Regions from separate parts of the Bradyrhizobium sp. ERR14 genome, predicted to be linked through region 4. Evidence: predicted binding sites of a transcription regulator. Region 4 holds the regulator's gene; each other region holds the start of a gene.
What was found. Region 4 encodes PhoB, which activates phosphate uptake and scavenging genes when phosphate is short. Its sites were predicted from a motif close to TGTCATNNANCTGTCAT; they were not measured.

Region 1 (5,816 bases), on a different contig from region 4:
GGCAGCAGATGTATGGGCTCGGCTACCGGCCGATGACCATCCAGCGCGTCGCGCTCGGCGCAAAGTCGGACGGCACGCTCGATGCGGTCACGCACGAAGCCATTGCCGTCACCTCGCGCTACGAGGATTTCTCACGCAATGACACCGGCTGGGCGCAGCAGCTCTACAAGAGCCCCAACAGTCGCCTCTCCCACAAGCTCGTCCACCTGGACGTCCCCACCCCCTGCGACATGCGTGCGCCGGGCGCGGCAACGGGCGTCTGCGCACTCGAATGCGCCATGGACGAGCTGGCCGTCGCACTCAAGCTCGATCCGATCGAGCTGCGCCTGAAGTGCTACTCGGATCGCGACCAGAGCGAAGACCTGCCCTTCACCAGCAAGCAGCTGCGCGAATGTTACGCCCGTGGCGCGGAAGCCTTCGGCTGGGCTCGCCGCAATCCCGCGCCGCGTGCGATGCGCGATGGCAAGGACCTGGTCGGCTGGGGCATGGCGACAGGGGTGTGGGAGGCGCTGCAGATGCCGGTCGCCGTGCGCATCGTGCTGACCGCCAACGGCCACGCCGAGGTATCCTGCGCCGCGTCCGATATCGGCACCGGCACCTACACCATCATGGCGCAGGTCGCGGCCGACGCCCTCGGGCTGCCGATCGGGAATATCGACGTGAAGCTTGCCGATTCAACCCTGCCCCAAGCGCCCGTCGAGGGCGGCTCCTGGATGGCCGCTTCGAGCGCACATGCGGTCTTGGGAGCGGCCGAGGACATTCGCCAGGAGCTCGCGCGTCTGGCCAAGGCGATACCTGACTCGCCACTTGGCGGCCTCAATGCATCGGAAATGGTTCTTGTTGACGGCACGATTTCCAAGGCCGGCGACAAGAGCCGCGCTGTCTCGATCGCCGATGTGATGCGTCACGGCAAGCTCGAGCGGATCGAGAAGCAGAAGCTCAACCAGTTCGCGGAGGACAAGTCGCACGCCCGCAACACGCATTCGGCTGTCTTCGCCGAGGTGAAGGTCGACGAGGAACTCGGCGTCATTCGGGTCACGCGAGTCGTGAGCGCCGTCGCGGCCGGGCGGATCCTGAATACCAAGACAGGCCGCAGCCAGATCATGGGCAGCGTGGTCTGGGGGATCGGAATGGCGCTGCACGAGGAGACGGTCATGGACCACCGCTTCGGCCGCATCATGAACGCGAACATCGCCGAGTACCACATCCCGGTGAATGCCGATATTCACGACATCGACGTCATCTTCGTCGACGAGCCGGACGACCGAATCAACAAGCTCGGCGTCAAGGGTCTCGGCGAGATCGGCATCGTGGGCGTGCCTGCGGCAATCGCGAACGCCGTCTATCATGCCATCGGCAAGCGTGTCCGGCACTTCCCGATCACGCTGGACAAGCTGCTCGGCTGACCTGCCTTGTCATCCGAGCCATGCCTGGATCGGGTCAGTGTCATCCAGCTGTCATCGAATGTGTCGATGAGCTGTGTCTCTGGCACATTCAGGACCCGACATGGACTATTTCAAGCGCTTCAACTTCCTGTTCGCCGCACCAATGTTCGACGCCGACGATCTCGAAGGCGTCCGCTTCAACCAGATCATCGAGGAGATCCAGCGCTCCGGCTTCGAGGTGGTCCGGGCGCGCAAGCTCGAGGATGCCGAGATGGCGGTGCAGACCGACGCCGCGATCGGCTGCATGGTGGTGGACTGGGGCAAGAAGGGCCTGGAGGGCAAGACCTCGGCGCTGATCAATTTGATGCGCCGCCGCGGCCTCGATTTCCCGATCATCCTCCTTATCCGGCGCAAGCGCTTCGAGGACCTGCCGGTCGAGGTGCTCGATTTCATCGACGGCTATGTCTTCCTGTCCGAGGAGACGCCGACCTTCATTGCCAAGAATCTGATCAGCCGGCTCAAGCAATATGCCGAAACGTTGAAGACGCCGTTCTTTGGCGCGCTGGTCGACTATGCCGAGGAAGGCAACCAGCTCTGGACCTGCCCGGGGCACAATGGCGGCGTATTCTACAACCGCAGCCCGATCGGCCGGGTCTTCGTCGAGCATCTCGGCGAATCCGTGTTCCGCGACGACCTCGACAATTCCGTGCTCGATCTCGGCGACCTCCTCACCCACGAGGGGCCGGCGCTGAAGGCGCAAAAGGAAGCCGCGCAGATTTTTGGCGCGGAGAAGACCTATTTCGTGCTCAACGGCACCTCGACCTCGAACAAGGTCGCGCTCGGCGCACTCGTCACCGACGGCGACCTCGTCCTGTTCGACCGCAACAACCACAAGGCCGCCCATCACGGCGCCCTGATGATCAACGGCGGCGTCCCGGTTTACGTGCCGACCATCCGCAACGCCTGGGGCCTGATCGGCCCAATGCGCTGGGACGTGCTGGACGAGAAGACCTTGCGCGAGGCGATCCGCAATCACCCGCTGGTCACGGACAAGGAGGCCTGGCGCAAGGAGCGGCCGTTCCGCGTCGCCGTCGTCGAACAGTGCACCTATGATGGGACGATCCACAGCGCCGAGATGATCCTGAAGCGCATCGGCCATCTGTGCGAGTACATCCTGTTCGACGAAGCCTGGGCCGGCTTCATGAAATTCCACCCGCTCTATGCCGGCCGTTTCGCCATGGGGCTGGCGAACCTTCCGCCGGAAGCACCGGGCATCATCGCGACGCAATCGACCCACAAGCAGCTGGCCAGCTTCTCGCAGGCCTCCCAGATCCACATCAAGGACCGCCACATCCGCGGCCAGAAGCGACGCGTCGAGCACCGCCGCTTCAACGAAAGCTTCATGCAGCACGCCTCCACGTCACCCTTCTATCCGCTGTTTGCCTCGCTCGACGTCGGTGCGCAGATGATGAAGGGCCGCTCGGGCGAAGTGCTGTGGGACGACACGATTCGCCTCGGCATCGAGCTGCGCAAGAAGATCCGCGCGATGCGCAGGGAGTTCGAAGAGAAGGAGCAGAATCCGGACCGGCGCTGGTTCTTCGAACCCTTCGTTCCCGACCGCGTCGCCATTCCCGATGTCGGCCGCCCGGGCGCCGTCCACAACGTCGCCTGGGAAACCCTCTCCACCGATGAGCTCGCCACCAACGCCGCGCTGTGGCAGCTCTCGCCCGATACCAACTGGCACGGCTTCCCCGGCATGGCCGAGGGGTTTGCCATGACAGATCCGAACAAGCTGACGCTGCTCACCCCCGGCTTCGACCGCTCAGGCGCCTATGCCGAGCACGGCATCCCCGCCCCCGTCGTGGCGCAATATTTGCGCGAGAACCGCATCGTCCCCGAGAAGAACGACCTCAACTCCCTGCTCTTCCTGCTGACCCCCGGCGTCGAGGCGAGCAAGGCCGGCACGCTGATCTCCGGCCTTGTCGCCTTCAAGAAGCTCCACGATGACAACGCGCTGCTGGCCGACGTCATTCCAGAATTCTACCAGCGGCGGCAGGCACGCTATGCCGGCGTGCGCTTACGCGACCTCTGCGGCGAGATGCACCGTTTCTTCCGCACCGCCGACGTCAGCGCGCTTCAGGCCCGGCAGTTCATGCCTGAGCACATGCCTGAGATCGCGATGTCGCCTCGCGATGCCGCGCGCTATCTGTTCAAGAACGATGTCGACTATTTGCCGATCGAGGCCATCGCGGGCCGCATCGCGACCACGCCCTTCGTGGTCTATCCGCCCGGCATCGCCACCATCGTGCCCGGCGAGCGGCTGACGGAACGGGCCAAGCCCATGGTCGATTATCTCAAGATGTTCGAAACCTGCTTCAACACGTTTCCGGGTTTCGACGTCGAGATCCAGGGCGTCTACAAGGAGATCGATGCCCAGGGGCGCATCGGGCTCTATACTTACGTCGTTGCCGAGTAGGTGCGAATGAACGAAACAGCTGCGCGCGCGAGTGACGAACCCGTCCTGGTCAGACCGTCACGCGACAGCGATGTCGAGGCGATGCTGGCGATCTACCGCCATCACGTCCGCAACGGCGTGGCGCGCGACATCGAAGGAACCGGCGCGCCCGAGCCGGACGATCTGCGCGACCGGCGCAAGAACCTCAGGCAGACCCGCCTGCCGCATCTGGTCGCGACCTTTCGCGGCGAGGTGGTCGGCTATGCCTATGCGGTGCTGTTCCGCAAGCGCCCGGCCTATCGCTACACGGCCAAGCACTCGATCTACGTCCACCACGAGCAGCTCGGCCGCGGGGTCGGACGGCTGCTGCTGCACGAGTTGATCGATGCTTGTGCGGCGGCCGGCTTCCGCCAGATGATCGGCTATATCGACGCCGACAACACGCCCTCGCTGGCGCTGCACGAGAAGTTCGGCTTCGCGCGCGCCGGCCTGCTTTGCGGCGTGGCCTATCGCCACGGCCGCTGGTCCGACACCGTCATGGTGCAGCGATCGCTCGGCGCGGGGACCACGGCGCCCCCACCCGTCGTGGCGCCGGGCCGGTAGACCTCAGGACGGAAAGTCGGCCGCTCTCACATGGATGCGGTCGGCATGCAGCGACCAGTGATGCAGGGCCTGGTCCTTGCAGAACCTGGCCTTCGCCCGCTCCCTGGCCTCGTCCTCGTCGGAGGCGTCGATTTCCAGCGTACCCTGGCAAATCTCGCTCTGCCGGCCGTACTCGCCGAGCACATCTTTCATGAACTTGACGACATAGGTTGACATGGGACCTCCCTGCTGCCCCGGCCGCACTCTAATCCCATTTAAGCCGGACCGGGGAAGGAGATTTTGACGCGGATCAAGGACCGGCAAGGTTCCCGCCGCCCATCCGGGCGGCAGTCCGCCCTCATGTGGTGATGTCGAGAAGCGACTCTGTCGTTTCCGCGTAAGCCTGAATGACTTTCGCATTGGCAATGAAGCTGTACTTGGCGGCCGCCAGTTGAACGAATTCGCTGGCGATATCGACATTCGGCGCTGCGACCAGCCCATCCTGGTTTGCGAAGGAAGCGCTTGGGTCGGATTGCGCGGTATAGCTCGGCGATACCGTCGACACCTTCGCGATCGTGCCGCCCGGCGTTTGGTCGACCTGGTCGACGCGCAATGGCACGTAAGCCGTGGGAAATGTCGGAGCAATGCCCGGACTCCCTGTAACGGCCGATGGGCTCGACCCGCCCGACCCCGGCAGCGGGCCGGTCGTTTGAACATTGGCGATGTTGCTCGCGGCCACGTTCACGCGCAAACTCGCCGCCGAAAGTCCGGATGTCGCAATCGAAAATATGCTCATGGACTTTCAACTACAGGACAAGTGATACGCGTTCACTTACCCGCTCGATAAGATGCGGCGCTTTGCCTTTCCGTCGTGGTAACCAATGATCGGAGCGCGCTGAGCCTTCGCGCCCTACCCCGGCGTCACGCCAAAAGCCTGCTTGAAGCGCTCCGCATAACGCGGCCAGACCTCGGGATTGATGATGCGCGGCGGGCGCTTGCCGTCGAGCGTGTCCAGCACCTGCTCGGCCGCGATCCGCCCCATGTTCTGGCGCGCTTCGATGGTCACTCCCGCGGTGTGCGGGCTCGCCAGCACGTTGTCGAACTGGAGCAGCGGATGCTCCGGCGGTGGCGGCTCCTTGGACCAGACGTCGAGGCCGGCACCGGCGATGCGCTTGTCGCGCAGGGCCTGGAGCAGCGCATCCTCGTCATGGATGAAGCCGCGCGCCGTGGTGATGAAATACGCATGCGGCTGCATCAGCCCGAACTCGCGCGTGCTGATCATGTTGCGGCTGCCCTTGTCGAGCGGACAAGAGATCGAAACGAAATCGGCGCGGCGCAACAGCTCGTCGAGCTCGACCTTCTCGCCGCCCCGTTCGGCCATCACTTCGGCCGAC
Region 2 (5,816 bases), 170 kb from region 4:
GACAGGCAACTCGATGCCGCCCTGCAGGTGCATGGTGAAGGTCTTGTTGGCATCGGTGACGTCGATCATGGCGGTCATTGGAAAGCTCATATTGATAGGTTCATGGCGGCAGGATCGAGGAGACGAGAAGTTGCGTATAGGGCTCGCGGGGATCGTCGAGAACCTGGTCGGTGAGACCGGTCTCGATGACGCGGCCGCCCTTCATCACCATCACGCGGTGCGAGAGCAGCCGCGCCACCGCGAGGTCGTGGGTGACGATGATGACCGCGAGGTGCAGCTCGGCGACGAGGCTGCGCAGGAGGTCGAGCAGGCGCGCCTGCACGGACACGTCGAGCCCGCCGGTCGGCTCGTCCATGAATACCAACCGCGGTTCGGTGACGAGGTTGCGCGCGATCTGGAGGCGCTGGCGCATGCCGCCGGAATAGGTCCGCGGTGCATCGTCGATGCGGGCGGTGTCGATCTCGACGCGGGTGAGCCAGTCGGACGCGGTCTCGCGGATGCGGCCATAGTGATTCCAACCCACCGCCATCAGCCGCTCGCCGACATTGGCGCCGGCCGAGACCGCCATGCGCAGGCCCTGGGCGGGATCCTGATGCACAAAACCCCAGTCGGTGCGGTACAGGAAGCGCCGCTCGGCTTCGCCGAGCGTGGCGAGATCACGGGCGACACCGTCGCGCATCCGATAGGACACGTGGCCGCCGCTGGCCGCGAGCTGGCCCGACAGGAGTTGCAGCAGCGTCGACTTGCCCGAACCGGATTCGCCGACGATCGCCAGCACTTCGCCGGGATACAGCGCGAAGGAGACGTCACGGCACGCGGCGATACGGCCGAAGGTTTTGCTGAGGGAGGTCGCGACCAGCAGCGGCTGATCGTTTTCGAGCGCCGCGTGATCAACCATTGGTGCCTCCTTGCGCCTTCTCCTTGTACGGCGCGGCGCTGAGGCTGCCGTGATGACCGGCGGCCTGGTGGCTCTCGCAATAGTCGGTGTCCGAGCACACGAACATCCGTCCGCCCTTGTCGTCGGTGACGATCTCGTCGAGATAGGAATTCTCCGCGCCGCACAGCGCGCAGGGCGCGTTGAAGCGATAGGGCTCGAACGGATGATCCTCGAAATCGAGCGACACCACCTTCGTGTAAGGCGGGATCGCATAGATGCGCTTCTCGCGGCCGGCGCCGAACAATTGCAACGCCGGGCAATTGTCCATCTTGGGATTGTCGAATTTCGGCGTCGGCGACGGATCCATCACGTAGCGCGCATTGACCTTGACCGGGTAGGCGTAGGCGGTGGCGATGTGGCCGAAGCGGGCGATGTCCTCATAGAGCTTCACATGCATCAGGCCGTATTCGGCCAGCGCATGCATCCGCCGCGTCTCGGTCTCGCGCGGCTCGAGGAAACGCAGCGGCTCCGGGATCGGCACCTGATAGACCAGCACCTGGTTTGCGTGCAGCGTCGCCTCGGGGATGCGGTGGCGGGTCTGGATCACCGTCGCTTCGTCAGTTGCGGTCGTCGTGGCAACGCCCGCGGTCTTGGCGAAGAATTTCCGGATCGAGATCGCGTTGGTGGTGTCGTCGGAGCCCTGGTCGATCACCTTCAGCACGTCGGCGGGACCGAGGATCGCGGCGGTGACCTGCACGCCGCCGGTGCCCCAGCCATAGGGCATCGGCATCTCTCGGCTGGCGAACGGCACCTGATAACCGGGGATCGCGATCGCTTTCAGGATCGCGCGGCGGATCATCCGCTTGGTCTGCTCGTCGAGATAGGCGAAGTTGTAGGCGGGCGCGTTCATTCCGCGGCCTCCTTCATGGCATCAGGCGTCTGGGCATCGGCGAACTCTTTGCGCAGCTTGCGGAGCAGGCCGAGCTCGGACTGAAAGTCGACATAGTGCGGCAGCTTCAAATGCTCGACGAAGCCGGTCGCCTGGACGTTGTCCGAATGCGACATCACGAATTCTTCATCTTGCGCGGGGGCGAGTGCCTCCTCGCCGAGCTCGCGGGCACGCAGCGCGCGGTCGACCAGGGCCATCGACATGGTCTTGCGCTCGCTCTGGCCGAAGGCGAGGCCATAGCCGCGGGTGAAGCACGGCGCTTCCGTCGCGGAGCCCTTGAACTGGTTGACCATCTGGCACTCGGTGAGTTCGATCGAGCCGAGCGGCACGGCGAAGCCGACGTCTTCCGCCGAAAATTCCACCTCGACCTCGCCGAAGCGGATCTCGCCGGCGAAGGGATGGTTGCGGCCATAGCCGCGCTGGGTGGAATAGCCCATCGCCAGCAAAAATCCTTCATCACCACGTGCGAGATTCTGCAGGCGCAAATCACGGTCCGCAGGAAAGTTCAGCGGCTCGCGGGTGAGATCGCCGACGCTGGCGCCGTCCTCGGCCTGCGGAGAGGATTCGATCAGTCCGTCGCGGCCGAGGATGTCGGTCACGCGCGGCGTCGGCGCCGTCGAGGCTTCCGCCGTTGCCGGCGCCTCCGGCACGAAGCCTTCGGCGAGCGCGGGATCGAGCAGGCGATGGGTGTAGTCGAAGGTCGGCCCGAGGATCTGGCCGCCGGGAATGTCCTTGAAGGTCGAGGACACCCGCCGCTGCACGCGCATCGCGCCGGTGTCGACCGGCTCGCTCGCGCCGAAACGCGGCATCGTGGCGCGGAAGGCGCGAACCAGGAAGATCGCCTCGATCAAATCGCCGCGCGCCTGCTTGATCGCGAGGGCCGCGAGCTCGCGGTCATAGAGCGAGCCTTCGCTCATGACGCGGTCCACGGCGAGGCCAAGCTGCTCCGAGATCTGGTCGAGCGTGACCTCCGGAACGCCTTGGTCGCCGCGCCGCTTGTCTGCGAGCAGGCGATGGGCGTTCTCGATGGCGCGTTCGCCGCCTTTGACTGCGACATACATGCTTCTAGCTTCCCTTGCTCACGATTCGCGTGGTGCGGGGGATCGCGACCACGGCGTCATCGGCCACCAGCACCACATCGATGCCGCGCGGAAACAGCGCCTCGTTGATGTGCATACGCTCGAACAGATCGAACGGCTTGATCGACGCATTGAGCATGGCGGCGCCGTCGATGCCGGGGCCGCGCAGCTCGAAGCTCCGTCCGGAGTCGAGGCTATCGACCTGCAGGATCACCGTGGTGGACCGATCCGGATATTCGCTGGTTCCGAGCGCGAAGCGTTCGAGCGGCGGCAGCGCACCGCCGTCGCTGATCAGCGCAAAACTCGCGATCGAGGAATCCTGCACCACGGGCGCGCCGGTGTGAAACTTCAGCCATTTCACCACGTTCGGGCTCTCCGCCAGCCGCGCGTCGAGCCAGAGCGGCGTGTCGTGGTCGAACAGCGTCAGCGCGATCGCGGCCGTGCCGCGCATCATCCTGTCGGGCGCGCCCGCCCCCGGTACGATGCGCTGGACCGAGCCCGGCCGCGCCATCGCGTCCATGACCGAGCGAAAGGTCGATTGCGCCGACAGCACCTTGTCGGCGAAGCCCGGCGGCAGTTCCGCAATCGTGGTCATGATCTCACCCCTCACCGCGCACCATGGTGTAGAAATCAACCTTCGTCGCAGCGGTCTCGGCCGCCGCCTGCGCGCGGCCAGCCATAAGCTGCTCACGCAACGGGGCGATAACGTCCCGCTCCACCACTCCGCCAAAATCCCTCGACTGCACCAGGGCGTCGCACAAAGCGATCAGCCGCGCTTTCTCGCCGTCGCGCCCGAGCGTGTAGCCGAATCCGACCTCGCCGCTCGCAAGCCGCACCGCGGCGCGCGACACCGTGGCTTCACCGAGATTGAACGGCGCGCCGTCGCCGCCGACCCGGCCGCGCAGCATGACGAGACCGTTTTCGGGCGCGCGCAGATCCTGATGTGCCGGGAGCGCCAAGTTGCGGAGGCGGGCGGCGATCTCGCCCGCCTCCGCGTGCGCCAGCACGGCCATGGCGGCCTGGCGCTGGGCTTGCTGGTTGTTGTGCAGGGTCACCTGATCCACCGAACCTTTGACAGAACTTGCCGCGCTGAAGTTGTCTATGATAATAGACAACTTCATACGGGAGCGCCATGACTGTTTCGTGACAAAGCTGTGATTTCTGGGCTAGGCTGGCCGGCGATATGAGCATGCAAGACACTGCGTCGTCCGGCGTCGCGCTATGGCGCCTCGTTGCCGACGGCATCGAGCGCGGCATCGCCGACGGCCGCTTTGCGGCCGGCGACAAATTGCCGGGCGAGATGGAGATCGCCGAAACCTATCGGGTGAACCGCCACACCGTGCGGCGCGCGCTGGCAGCGCTTGCCGAGCGCGGCCTGGTGCGCGCCGAGCGCGGCAGCGGAACTTATGTCGAAGCGCAGAAGCTCGCTTATCCCCTGCGCTCGCGCACGCGCTTCTCCGAGATCGTCGGCGCCGGTGGCCGCGAGCCGCGCGGTCAGTTGATCGAGGCGACCGACGATGTCGCGACCCGCGAGCTGGCGCGTGAGCTCGGATTGAAGGCCGGCGCGCCCTTGGTGCGGATCGAGGCGATTCGCCTTGCCGACCGCACGCCGATCTGCGTCTCCACCACATGGCTGTCGGCGGAATTGTTTCCCGGCGCCGGTGCCGTGTTCGCGGCGACGCGCTCGATGACGAAGCTCCTGGAGCATTACGGGGTGCGGGACTACCGCCGCGGCGCGACCCGGATTACCGCCGGCATCGTCGACGCAACCGATGCGGCCCGGCTCGATCTCGCGCTCGGACGGCCGATCCTCGTGGTCGATGCCACCGACCACGATCTTGACGGCAAGCCGCTGATGACCAAGCATTCGCGCTTTGCCGCGGAACGGGTGGAGTTTCTGGTGGAGTCGTAGGGGATTCTCTCTCCGCGAGTCCGGAATCGTAGGGTGGGCAAAGGCGCACTTCGCGCCGTGCCCACGATCCTTCTCGATCGTTAAAAATCGTGGGCACGCTGCGCTTTGCCCACCCTACGGCACTTTTGATCAGGCCACGGCCCTGCGCCCAATGATCGCAAAGCGCAGCTTGCCCGAGATGAAATCGATCGCGGCGACCGCGACCAGGATCATCAGGATCAGGAACGACACCTTCTGCCATTCCAGCACGCGGATCTGCTCGGCGAGCTGCAGGCCGATGCCGCCGGCGCCGACGATGCCGATGATGGTGGCCGAGCGGGTGTTGGATTCGATGAAATAGAGCACCTGCCCGGCGATCACGGGCAGCACCTGCGGCAACAGCCCGAAGCGGATCTCGTGCAGCGGACTGCCGCCGGAGGCGCGGATGCCCTCGACCTGCTTCTGGTCGGCGCCCTCGATCGCCTCCGAGAACAGCTTTCCGAAGGCGCCGAAATCCGACACCGCAATGGCGAGCACGCCGGCGAACGGGCCGAGCCCGACGACGTTGATCCACACCAGCGCCCAGATCAGCGTGTCGACACCGCGGATCGAATCCAGGACGCGGCGGACAGGAAAGCGCAACAGCTTCGACGGCACCACGTTGCGCGCGGCGAGCAGGCTGACCGGAAGCGCGAATACCGCGGCCAGCGTCGTGCCGAGCAGCGCGATCGACAGCGTCTCGCCGAGCGCCTTCAGATAGATCGGCAGTGAGGAGCCGGGATCGGGCGGGATCATCATCAAGGTGATCCAGCCGAGCTGGCTGAGACCTGCGAAGAAGCGCGACGGCGAGAAGTCGAGATCGACCAGGCCGTAAACGAGGATCGCGAACGCCGCGACGATCATCGCGGGTGTGGCAAGCCGCGCCGAGGCCGGCCGGTCGAACACGTCCGGATAGCGCGCGCGAAGCTCTCGCGTGTCGACCGCTTGCCGCCTCGTCACGTCCGCGCCTCCTTGCCGAAC
Region 3 (5,816 bases), on a different contig from region 4:
TCGCCGATGCTGGCACCGGTGCAGGCGAGCGGCAGGTAGGTCACTGCGATGTGGGTGTAGCGCACCGCGAGTGCGAGGGCGGTGCGCGTCTGGTAGCTGTAGAGCGAGCGGTGGCAGGGCGAGTTGAACCAGAGCGCGCTGTAGCGCTGCCAGTTGGCCAGCGTGTCCGGCGCCTCGCAGGCGCGGCCGCCTTTGAAGCCGTGGCGGCTCGGCCGGTAGTACTGCGCGCCGGCGGTGCCCAGATAGGAGCGGAAGCAAAACCCTTCGTCCGACAGCGCCAGCGGCCGGTCCGGATTGCCTTCGCCGGAGGCGATGCTGTCCCCGAGGCCGGCGACGAAGATGTCGCGGACCTGGATCTCGGTCTGGACGCGCTGGGTCGGATCGGAGCCGGAGGAGACGTCGACGGTCGCGACCGTCTGCTTGCCGTAGCGGACGCGCAAATTGATCGGCTCGGCGCAGTCGAAGGTCGATTGTTGTGGCCCGTCGCCGTCGTCGAACGACCAGGCGCAGGTGGCGCCGACCGGCACCGCGCCAACGAGGCGGACGGTGACGGGGTGATCGATCGGGGTGAGGTAGTTTTCCTTGGTGTTGTCGCGGGTGCAGGGCTGGTTGACCCGGCCCTGGAGGTCGATGCAGAGCCGGTTGACCATGTTGCGGGCCCAGCCGCGGCCTTCGCTCTGGAGCTCCAGCGATTGCTCGGCGGCCAGGATGCTGCGGTTGCGGGCGTTCTCGACATGGAGCAGGAAGTCGCGCTCCTCGCGGAACAGCCGGAAGCGGTTACGCACCTCCCAATTGATCTGCAGGGCGCCGGTGTCCTGAGCGCTAGCGCGCTCGGGCGGCATGGCCGTCAGAATCCCGGCAAGCAACAGGGCGCCTGCGGAAAGGGTACGAAGGAATACAGGGATCATGGCCCGCGTCTTCAACGGCAAAGTTGAGGCGGAAATAAGAGAGCATTGCTCCGCCGCCCGCAACCCCGCCGGGTCCAGATCGTGGCCTACCGCTTGTTGGCCTGGCGCAGTATCCGCTCGCGCTCCATCGGCGTCACCTGCTTGGGCAGATTGGCCTGCGCGCAGGCCTCCGCCAGCCGCCGCCGCTCCTGCCAGGGCTCGACCACGTTCATCCAGAGCTCGCGCGTGCCCATGATCGAGATGGCGAGGCCGAACGGGATCACGAAATAGAGAAGGCGGAACACCAGCAGCGTCGCCAGAAGTTGCTCGCGGCCGAATTCGGGCAGCGCCAGCAGCATGGCGGCATCGAACACGCCGATCGAGCCGGGGGCATGGCTGGCGAAGCCGAGCAGCGTCGCCAGGATGAACACCACCGCCAGCGACATGAAGTCGATCGGCGGATTGGCCGGCATCAGCAGGTACATCGCCGTGGCGCAGAAGCCGAGATCGACCACCCCGATCAGGATCTGGACCAGCGTCAGCGGCGCCGACGGCAGCACCACCTTCCAGCCCTTCTGGCCGAGCTCGCGCCGCTTCTCGCCCATGCAGAGCCAGACCAGATAGGCACCGATCGAGGCGAGGCCGCCGAGCGCGATCAGCCGATTGATCGAGGAGGGGAGCTGATCCATCGAGGACGCCGCATCCGGATGGATCGCCATGCCGATCGAGAGCACGAAGATGTTACCGAGCCAGAAGGTCAGGCCCGACAGGAAGCAGATCTTGGCGACGTCGATCGCGTTCAGCCCGTAGTCCGAATAGATCCGGAAGCGGATCGCGCCGCCGGTGAAGACCGTGGCGCCGATGTTGTGGCCGATCGAATAGGACGTGAAGCTGGAGAGCGCCGCAATGCGGTACGGCACGTGCTTCTTGCCGATCGTTCGCAGTGCAAAAAAATCGTAGAAGGTCAGCGTACAGAACGCAAAGAACACGCAGATCGCCGCCAGCCCGATGCTCCCGCGGGGAATCTCGGTTAACGCGGTCAGGATGACCCCGGTATCGATGCCCTTGAGGGTTTGCACCAGCGAGGTGATCGCGAAGGCGATGATGAAGACGCTCGCGGCTACTCCAAGCCGTCGCCAGCCGATCCATCTCTTGAAGCCGCGTTGCAGCGCGGGCAGCAGTCCGTGCATTCATCCTCCCGGCGGGGGGCAAGACCGACCAGGCCAGACATTGGCCAGTCGGGTACGATCACGGCCAAAAGCAGGCATCGATCGCGGGGCATGATCCAGCTCATTTAAGGCAAAAACACCGGCTTGTGCAGCCCTTGACAACAATTGGTTCTGCGTCGGACCGGTCACTTTTGTCATACGCGGTTCACATCTGCGGCGCGTTAAGCATATGAGTCGTGAAACCGGCTCGGCCCGCGCGTTTCGTATGCCGACACCATTTCAGATGCCGCTGCCGTTCGCATTGTTCCAGCGCAAGCCATCCGGGTCTTTTTGGAACGTCGATGCCGCGTGTCCGTTGGGCCCCATCAGCAACCGAACATGGCGGAATAAGCGGCTTTTCGTGCAAGCCGCTGCCTTCGTGTTCCACAAAACCGAAGAGGACGGAACGATGGGACTGTTCACAAAAGACATCAAGACCATGAACGACCTGTTCGTGCACCAGCTCCAGGACATCTATTACGCCGAGCAGCAGCTGACCAAGGCGCTGCCGAAGATGGCCAGTAAGGCCACCGATCCGCAGCTGAAGCAGGGCTTTTTGACGCACCTTGAAGAAACCAAGCAGCACGTCGCGCGGCTCGAAGAAGTGTTCAAGATGCACGGCGTCCCCGTGAAGGCGGTCGATTGTCCGGCGATCGACGGCCTCATTGAGGAGGCCGACGAGACCGCCGGCGAGGTCGCCGACAAGGCGGTGCTCGATGCCGCCCTGATCAACGCGGCGCAGGCCGCCGAACATTACGAGATCGTACGCTACGGCAGCTTGATCGCCTGGGCCAAGCAGCTCGGCCGCAATGACTGCGCGACCGTGCTCGCCAAGACGCTTGAGGAGGAGAAGGCGACCGACAAAAAGCTGACCACGCTCGCCGAGAGCAAGGTCAATCTGCGCGCGGCGAGCTGATGAAGGTAAAGCGACGGGCGCGCCGCGCGGCTATCCGTGCGGCGCTCTCGCCACATATGCTCTGTCATCGCCCGCCTAGTGCGCGATTGCGCACAGGGGCGGGCGATCCAGTATTCCAGAGTCAATAATGGGATACGGAGAAGCCGCGGCGTACTGGAATCCCCGCATGCGTCGGTCACGACACCGCTTGTAAGGCGAGTGCTCGCAGCATCCATCCTTCGTCCATTATCGAAACATGACTGCGCAATGAGAGCGTATATTTCGCATGGGGCTGCAATCGAGGTGCAGCATGCGAGCCACCACCATCAAACATGAAATCTTTCAGGACAGGACCGGCGCGTCGCGCGCCGCTTCGCCTCTTGCGACCTCGCTCACGCTGGCCGCGATGAGCCTCGGCTACGGCGTGGTGCAGCTCGACGTCACCATCGTCAACACCGCGCTCCATGCGATGGGCCGGACGCTCGGCGGCGGTGTCGCCGAACTGCAATGGGTGGTCAGCGCCTACACCATCGCGTTTGCCGCCTTCATCCTGACGGCAGGCGCGCTCGGCGACCGCATCGGCGCCAAGCGCGTCTTTATGGCGGGGTTCGCCATCTTCACCGCGGCCTCGTTCGCCTGCGCGCTGTCGCCCAATGCCGCCGTGCTGATCGCGGCGCGGCTGGTGCAGGGGCTGGCGGCGGCGATCCTGGTGCCGAATTCCCTCGCGCTGCTCAATCATGCCTATCCGGACGAGCGAGCGCGCGGCCGTGCCGTCGCGGTCTGGGCTGCCGGCGCGAGCCTTGCGCTCACCGCGGGCCCCTTTGTCGGCGGTGCGCTGATCACGCTGGTCGGCTGGCGCGCGATTTTCCTGGTCAATCTGCCGATCGGGCTCGCCGGCCTGTGGCTGAGCTGGCGCTACGCCAGCGAAACCACGCGGGCCCGCTCGCGGGAGATCGATCTGCCCGGCCAGCTTGCCGCGATCGGCGCATTGGGGGCGCTGGCGGGCGCCATCATCGAAGGCGGTGCGCTCGGGTGGGATCATCCGGCCGTGATCGCAGCCTTTGTCGGTGGCGCAGGTCTCGCCGCGCTCTTCATCTGGCGCGAGAGCCGCGCGGCGCAGCCGATGCTGCCGCTGTCGCTGTTCCGCCAGAGGCTGTTCGCGCTGACCTCGCTGGTCGGCCTGCTCGTCAATATCGCGATCTACGGCCTCATCTTCGTGCTCAGCCTGTATTTCCAGCGGATCAACGGGTTGTCGGCGTGGTGGACCGGGCTTGCCTTCGTGCCGATGATGGCGGCGGTGCTGCCGGTCAATCTGCTGGCGCCGCACCTCGCCGAGCGCATCGGCCCGTGCCCGACCATCGTGGTCGGTGCCAGCGCGTCGGCGCTCGGCTGTCTCGGTCTGCTGTGGATCGCGGCTGATACGAGCTATTGGATGATCTGCGCGCAGATGATCGCGATCAGCGGCGGACTTGGGCTGCTGGTTCCGCCGCTGACCTCGACCTTGCTGGGCAGCGTCGACAAGGCGCGCTCCGGCATCGCGGCCGGCGTCCTGAACGCGACGCGGCAAACCGGCAGCGTCCTCGGCGTCGCGCTGTTCGGCTCGCTGGTGGCCGCGGAGGGGGCGTTCATGGCGGGGCTGCATCTGTCGCTGGTCGTGTCCGCATCCGTCCTGCTGCTCGCTGCCGTCGCGATCGGCCTCGGTGCGCCGGCGCGAGGATGAACAATCCGAGTGAATGGGCACATCTTCCGTTCACCATTGCCGCAACAGGCGCGTAGCCAGTTACCACCTGTCCACCTCTGTTGGTTCAACTGCGGGTCAATAGGGGCCCGCGATGTATCAAGTTCTCTACTGTCTCACCGAAGAGCACGATTGGCGGCTCGTCGCGCTAGGCGGCGCGGTGTGTCTGCTCGCCAGCGCGGCGGCGATCAGCCTGTTCCACCGGGCGCGCGCGACCAACGGTGTCGGACGCCTGGCCTGGCTCGGCCTCGACGCCGCCGTCAGCGGCTGCGGCATCTGGGCGACGCATTTCATCGCAATGCTCGCCTACGGGCCGGGCGGCGCCGGCGCCTACAATATCCCGGTGACGATCCTGTCCTTGATCTTTGCGATCTCCGTGACCTTCGTGGGGCTGAGCATCGCCGTATCGTCCTCGCGGGCGGTGTGGATCGCCCTCGGCGGTGCCATCGTCGGCACCGGGGTCGCGGCGATGCATTACACCGGCATGGCGGCGCTGGAGCTACCGGCGCGCGTGGACTGGATCGGAAGCACGGTCGCCGTTTCGGTGCTATCAGGAATCGTCTTTGCGGCACTTGCACTGTTCGTGGCCGCGCGGCGCGACGACCTGTTCCATGCGCTGACCGCGACGGTCCTGCTGACCGTCGCCATCGTCGCGCATCATTTCACCGCCATGGGCGCGGTGCTGCTGACGCCTGATCCGACGCTCGCGATCGGCGGCCTGTCGATCCCGCCGGCCTCGCTGTCCTTCCTCACGGCCAGCGCCGCGGTCGCGATCATCGCGATCGCGCTGGTGGCTGCGCTGCTCGACCGCCGCGCCAAGGGCGAACTGGGCGCCCAGCAAATGGTGCTGGATACGGCGCTCGAGAACATGTCGCAGGGTCTGTGCATGTTCGATGCAGACGGCAAGATCATGCTGTTCAACGAGCGCTATGCCGCCATGCTCCGTCGCACCGACATTGCGCTGACCGGCCGCCTGCTGGTCGACGTGCTCAGGGAGGAGCAGGCCAAGGGCCAGTGGCAGGGCGATGCGGATCAATTCTTCGCCCGCCTCGTCGCCGACGCGCGCGAGGGGCGCACCACGACCGACA
Region 4 (5,816 bases):
GCGGGGAAGTAACGTCATGGCGCTCAATCCGATCTATTCGCGTCGTCGCCGCAAGGACATCGTCATCCGCGGGCTCTGCTTCGCCGCGGCCGCCTTCGGCGTCACCTGGCTCGCGCTGATCCTGGTCACGCTGCTCTTCAACGGCCTGGCCGGCCTCAATCTTCAGATATTCGTCGCGGATACGCCGCCTCCCGGTTCGACCGAAGGCGGCCTGCGCAACGCGATCGTCGGTTCGATCATCATGACGTTGATCGGCGTCGGCATCGGCGCGCCGCTCGGCCTGTTCGCCGGCACCTACCTTGCCGAATACGGCCGCAACGACAAGCTGACCTCGGTGATCCGCTTCATCAACGACATCCTGCTCTCGGCGCCCTCGATCATCATCGGCCTGTTCATCTATGGCGCGGTGGTGGTGCCGATGCGTGGCTTCTCCGCGATCGCGGGCGCGCTCGCGCTCGCCGTCATCGTGATCCCGGTCGTGCTGCGCACCACCGAGGACATGCTGCTGCTGGTGCCGAATCCCCTGCGCGAGGCGGCCTCGGCGCTCGGCCTGCCGCGCTCGCTGGTGATCAAGCGTATCGCCTATCGTGCGGCCCGGTCGGGCCTCATCACCGGCGTGCTGCTCGCCACCGCCCGCGTCGCCGGCGAGACCGCGCCGCTGCTCTTCACCGCGCTGTCGAACCAGTTCTTCAGCCTCGGCCTGAACAAGACGATGGCCAACCTGCCGGTTACCATCAACAACTTCGTCCAGAGCCCCTACGCCTATTGGAAGCAGCTCGCCTGGAGCGGCGCGCTGCTGATCACGCTCACCGTGCTTGCCCTGAACATTGGCGCGCGCATCCTCGGCGCCGAGAGGACTGCAAAATGACCGACCTGTCCGTATCCATGAGTTCCAACGCTCATCTGGCCTCGCAGCCGCTGCCGGAAGCCCCGGCCAAGGTGACGGTGCGCAATCTCAATTTCTATTACGGCGAGCACCATGCGCTGAAGAACATCAACCTGACGCTGGGTGCCAACCGGGTCACGGCCTTCATCGGCCCGTCGGGCTGCGGCAAGTCGACCCTGCTGCGCATCTTCAACCGGATGTACGACCTCTATCCGGGCCAGCGCGCCACCGGCCAGCTCATGCTGGACCAGACCAACGTCCTCGACCCCAGGCTCGACCTCAATCTGCTGCGCGCCCGGGTCGGCATGGTGTTCCAGAAGCCGACGCCGTTCCCGATGACGATCTACGAGAACATCGCCTTCGGCATCCGCCTCTACGAGAAGATCTCGAAGTCCGAGATGGACGACCGCGTCGAGAAGGCACTGCGCGGCGGCGCGCTGTGGAACGAGGTCAAGGACAAGCTCAACGCCTCCGGCCTGTCGCTCTCCGGCGGCCAGCAGCAGCGCCTGTGCATCGCCCGCACCGTCGCGGTGCGTCCTGAAGTGATTTTGTTCGACGAGCCCTGCTCGGCGCTCGATCCGATCTCGACCGCCAAGGTCGAGGAGCTGATCCAGGAACTGTCCGAGAACTACACGATCGCGATCGTCACCCACAACATGCAGCAGGCGGCGCGCGTCTCCGACAAGACCGCCTTCATGTATCTCGGCGAGCTGATCGAGTTCGACGACACCAGCAAGATCTTCACGTCGCCGAGCGACCGGCGCACGCAGGATTACATCACCGGCCGGTTCGGCTGAGGAGACGCGACATGGGTACTGAACATACCGCAAAGGCTTTCGACACCGACCTCCAGGAGCTCACCCGCCTGGTCGCCGAGATGGGCGGCATCGCCGAGCGCATGATCGTCGATTCCGTCGACGCGCTGATCCGCCGCGACGTCGCGCTCGGCCAGCGCGTCGTCACCATCGACGCCGAGCTCGACGCGCTGCAGAAGCGCATCGAGGAACGCGCGGTGCTCACCATCGCCCGCCGGCAGCCGATGGCGGTGGATCTGCGCGAGATCGTCGGCGCCATGCGCGTTGCGACCGACCTCGAGCGCATCGGCGATCTCGCCAAGAACATGGGCAAGCGCGTCGCCGCGCTGGAGACCGACTTCCATCCGCTGAAGCTGTTCCGCGGCCTGGAGCACATGACCGACCTCGTGCAGCAGCAGGTCAAGTCGGTGCTGGACGCCTATGCCGCGCATGACCTGCCGGCGGCGATGGCGGTGTGGAAGGGCGACGAGGAGGTCGACGCGATCTGCACCTCGCTGTTCCGCGAGCTCCTCACCTACATGATGGAGGATCCGCGCAACATCTCGTTCTGCATCCATCTGATGTTCTGCGCCAAGAACATCGAGCGGATCGGCGACCACGCCACCAACATCGCCGAGACCGTGTTCTACATGATCGAAGGCCAGGCGATCACCGACAAGCGGCCGAAGGGCGACATGACCACCTTCGCCACGACGGTCCCGAATACCTGAAGACTTGAAGGAGCGACGACCCGATGGGCGCACGCATTATGGTGGTTGAGGACGAGGAAGCTCTAACCGAGCTGCTTCGCTACAACCTCGAAGGCGACGGCTATGACGTCGAGACGGTCATGCGCGGCGACGACGCCGACACCCGCCTCAAGGAGCACATCCCGGACCTGATCGTGCTCGACTGGATGCTGCCGGGCCTGTCGGGCATCGAGCTGTGCCGCCGCCTGCGCACCCGGCCCGACACCAAGCAGCTCCCGATCATCATGCTCACCGCGCGCGGCGAGGAGAGCGAGCGGGTGCGGGGACTTGCGACCGGCGCCGACGACTACATCGTCAAGCCGTTCTCGGTGCCGGAGCTTTTGGCGCGCGTGAAGGGCCTGCTGCGGCGCGCCAGTCCTGAGCGGCTCGCGACGGTGCTGGCCTATGGCGACATCGAGCTCGACCGCGACAAGCGCCGCGTGGCGCGCTCGGGCCGGCCGATCGATCTCGGCCCGACCGAATATCGCCTGCTGGAGTTCTTCCTGGAGCATCCCGGCCGCGTGTTCTCGCGCGAGCAGCTGCTCGACAGCGTCTGGGGTCGCGACATCTACATCGACGAGCGCACTGTCGACGTCCATATCGGCCGCTTGCGCAAGCTGCTCAATCTCGGCCGCGAGCAGGACCCGATCCGCACCGTCCGCGGCGCCGGCTACGCGCTCGACGACCGCTTCGCGAAGGCGGAGCAGACGTAAGGTTTGCTGGCGTTGGCTTTGGCGGGCTGCCGCCGCATTCTCCGGCGTCGTCCCTGCGAAAGCAGGGACCCATAACCACAGGCAGTGGTTTGGCGAATACCCGGAGTGACCATCTCGCGCGACAACTGCGCCTTGTGGTTATGGATCCCCGCGTTCGCGGGGATGACACCGAGTTGGTTGAGCCGTCATCGTGTGACGGCTGCCGTCTTGGCGATCAGAGAATTCCGCGAACTCAGCGCGGACCCGGCTTCGCCGGCGCGCGCCGGCGATCCGCCGCCGGCTGATACGCCACGCGCGAGTGCTGGGCGCAGTAGGGCAGGCCGGACAGTGCCTTGCCGCCGCAGAAGAAGAAATCCGGGCTCGAGGGATCGCCGACCGGCCAGTGGCAGGTCGCCTCGTTCAGCTCAAGCAGCGACAGCCGCTGGCCCATCGGCACCACGTTGTCGTAGGTGACGGGTTCAGCCTCCACCTCGACCTCGAAGGCCTGCGCCAGCGCGGTGTTGCCGCGCGCGATGGGGCGGGTCACCCGCATCATGTGCTGCGCGGGACGCGCCTTGCGCGGCCGGGGCGCTGCCGATGAAGGGCTCTTGGCGCGGCCGGACAGACCCAGCCTGTGCACTTTGCCGATCACGGCATTGCGGGTCACATTGCCGAGCTCAGCTGCGATCTGGCTGGCCGAAAGTCCGGCCTCCCAGAGCTTTTTCAGCTGCTCGACGCGATCGTCGGACCAGGTCAAAACCGTCATTGCACCCTTTCCCTCGCTACGCGCCAGCCATCCTGGGGCCTCGCAGCGATTGCCTAAGCCTTCAAAAACCCGTGCCGTCAGAATCCCTTAAGGCTCGCCGGGCGCGTGACTGACGCCCGAACGTTTACGCCGGTACAAGAGGACTCTTGGGATCAGAACCGCTGCACGAGATGTCGTATCTGACAATCCAAACGCTACAATATGGCGTGACTCCCGCGCAAGAGTCCGCCGACTCGCTTCCACATGTTCCGTGGTGAAAACCCGCAAAATCGGCACCGCAAGACTACGGATTCAGCGTTTCCTGAGGCTTTCCGGGCGGCATTGACACCCGTCTTGCCAAGCATAAGATAGTCCCGCGTGCCGCCCTTAAAAGGCGGCACGTTTCGTTTTCCGGGCCGGTCGATGGTGCGTTGCGCAATGCACGCGTCACACCGTCCGCAACATTCAAGTGACATCATGACTAACAGCGCAGCGCCGCATTTGCTCCCCGTTTTCGCCAGAGCCGACCTCGGCTTCGAGCGCGGCGAAGGCTGCTGGCTGATCGCGACCAATGGCGATCGCTATCTCGATTTCACCTCGGGCGTGGCAGTGAATGCGCTCGGCCATTGCCACCCGCATCTGATCAAGGCGCTGCAGGAGCAGGCGACCAAGCTCTCGCACATGTCGAACCTGTTCCAGAGCCCGGACGGCGAGAAGCTCGCGAGCCGGCTTTGCAACGAAAGCTTTGCCGACTTCGTGTTCTTCTGCAATTCGGGCGCCGAAGCGCTGGAAGGTGTGATCAAGCTGGTCCGCCATCATCACTTCTCCAAGGGGCATCCGGAACGTTATCGCATCATCACCTTCGAAGGCGCCTTCCACGGCCGCACGCTGGCAACGCTGGCCGCGACCGGCTCTGCAAAATATCTCGAAGGCTTCGGTCCGCCCATGGAAGGCTTCGACCAGGTGCCGCATGGCGATATCGAGGCCGTCAAGAAGGCGATCGGCCCGCACACCGCCGGCATCCTGATCGAGCCGATCCAGGGCGAGGGCGGCGTGCGCTCGGCAACGCCGACCTTCCTCAAGGCGTTGCGCCAGCTCTGCGACGAGAAGGGCCTGCTGCTCGCCTTCGACGAGGTGCAGACCGGCATGGGCCGCAGCGGCGATCTGTTCGCCTATCGGCGCACCGGCGTCACGCCTGACGTGATGTCGCTGGCAAAGGCGCTCGGCGGCGGCTTCCCGATCGGCGCTGTGCTGGCGACCGCGGATGCGGCAGCCGGCATGGGGCCCGGCTCGCATGGCTCGACCTTCGGCGGCAATCCGCTGGCGATCTCCGCGGCCAATGCGGTGCTCGACGTCATGCTCAAGCCCGGCTTCTTCGACCACGTGCAGAAGATGTCGCTGCTGCTGAAGCAGAAGCTCGCCGCCGTGATCGACCGTCATGGCGATGTCGTCAGCGAAGTGCGCGGCGAGGGCCTCCTGATCGGCATCAAGGCCGTGGTGCCCTCCGGCGATCTCGTCGCGGCGCTGCGCAATGAAAAACTGCTCACGGTCGGGGCCGGCGACAATGTCGTGCGTTTCCTGCCACCGCTGATCGTGACCGAAGCCGAGATCGAGGACAGCGTCGGGCGGTTAGAGCGCGCCTGCGCCGCGATCTCGTCCAGCCAGACCAAGCGGGCGGCAAGCTGATGAGCAAGTCCCCGAAGCACTTCCTGGATATCAACGAGCTGCCGCTGTCGGAGCTCAAGACCATGCTCGCGGCGTCCTCCGCCATGAAGGCGAAGCAGAAGGCGCAGCAGCCGGTGCGGCCGCTCGAAGGCAAGACACTGGCAATGATCTTCGAGCGCCCGTCGACCCGGACACGCGTGTCGTTCGACGTCGCGATGCGTCAGCTCGGCGGCGAGCCCATCATGCTCACCGGTGCCGAGATGCAGCTCGGCCGCGGTGAGACCA

Region 1: the regulator PhoB is predicted to act here: its motif matches at 1,445-1,461, upstream of GGD62_RS06495 (Orn/Lys/Arg decarboxylase N-terminal domain-containing protein).
Region 2: the regulator PhoB is predicted to act here: its motif matches at 4,038-4,054, upstream of phnF (phosphonate metabolism transcriptional regulator PhnF).
Region 3: the regulator PhoB is predicted to act here: its motif matches at 2,249-2,265, upstream of GGD62_RS08005 (YbhN family protein).

The regions. Positions count from the first base shown of each region.
Region 1 covers NZ_JACIHD010000002.1:26,023-31,838, forward strand. Annotated here, with positions in the region: gene GGD62_RS06490 (xanthine dehydrogenase family protein molybdopterin-binding subunit) at 1-1,406, shown strand, start outside; gene GGD62_RS06495 (Orn/Lys/Arg decarboxylase N-terminal domain-containing protein) at 1,507-3,861, shown strand; gene GGD62_RS06500 (GNAT family N-acetyltransferase) at 3,868-4,443, shown strand; gene GGD62_RS06505 (hypothetical protein) at 4,447-4,659, opposite strand; gene GGD62_RS06510 (flagellar basal body rod protein FlgC) at 4,781-5,218, opposite strand; gene GGD62_RS06515 (hydroxyacid dehydrogenase) at 5,333-5,816, opposite strand, start outside.
Region 2 covers NZ_JACIHD010000009.1:203,733-209,548, reverse strand. Annotated here, with positions in the region: gene phnL (phosphonate C-P lyase system protein PhnL) at 1-78, opposite strand, end outside; gene phnK (phosphonate C-P lyase system protein PhnK) at 101-898, opposite strand; gene GGD62_RS24925 (alpha-D-ribose 1-methylphosphonate 5-phosphate C-P-lyase PhnJ) at 891-1,787, opposite strand; gene GGD62_RS24920 (carbon-phosphorus lyase complex subunit PhnI) at 1,784-2,887, opposite strand; gene phnH (phosphonate C-P lyase system protein PhnH) at 2,892-3,500, opposite strand; gene phnG (phosphonate C-P lyase system protein PhnG) at 3,505-3,969, opposite strand; gene phnF (phosphonate metabolism transcriptional regulator PhnF) at 4,089-4,817, shown strand; gene phnE (phosphonate ABC transporter, permease protein PhnE) at 4,947-5,795, opposite strand; gene phnE (phosphonate ABC transporter, permease protein PhnE) at 5,792-5,816, opposite strand, start outside.
Region 3 covers NZ_JACIHD010000002.1:366,327-372,142, reverse strand. Annotated here, with positions in the region: gene GGD62_RS08010 (hypothetical protein) at 1-908, opposite strand, end outside; gene GGD62_RS08005 (YbhN family protein) at 995-2,077, opposite strand; gene GGD62_RS08000 (ferritin-like domain-containing protein) at 2,505-3,011, shown strand; gene GGD62_RS07995 (MFS transporter) at 3,301-4,710, shown strand; gene GGD62_RS07990 (EAL domain-containing protein) at 4,823-5,816, shown strand, end outside.
Region 4 covers NZ_JACIHD010000009.1:36,347-42,162, forward strand. Annotated here, with positions in the region: gene pstC (phosphate ABC transporter permease subunit PstC) at 1-12, shown strand, start outside; gene pstA (phosphate ABC transporter permease PstA) at 17-868, shown strand; gene pstB (phosphate ABC transporter ATP-binding protein PstB) at 865-1,683, shown strand; gene phoU (phosphate signaling complex protein PhoU) at 1,695-2,411, shown strand; gene phoB (phosphate regulon transcriptional regulator PhoB) at 2,435-3,142, shown strand; gene GGD62_RS24110 (GcrA family cell cycle regulator) at 3,375-3,887, opposite strand; gene GGD62_RS24115 (aspartate aminotransferase family protein) at 4,344-5,552, shown strand; gene argF (ornithine carbamoyltransferase) at 5,552-5,816, shown strand, end outside.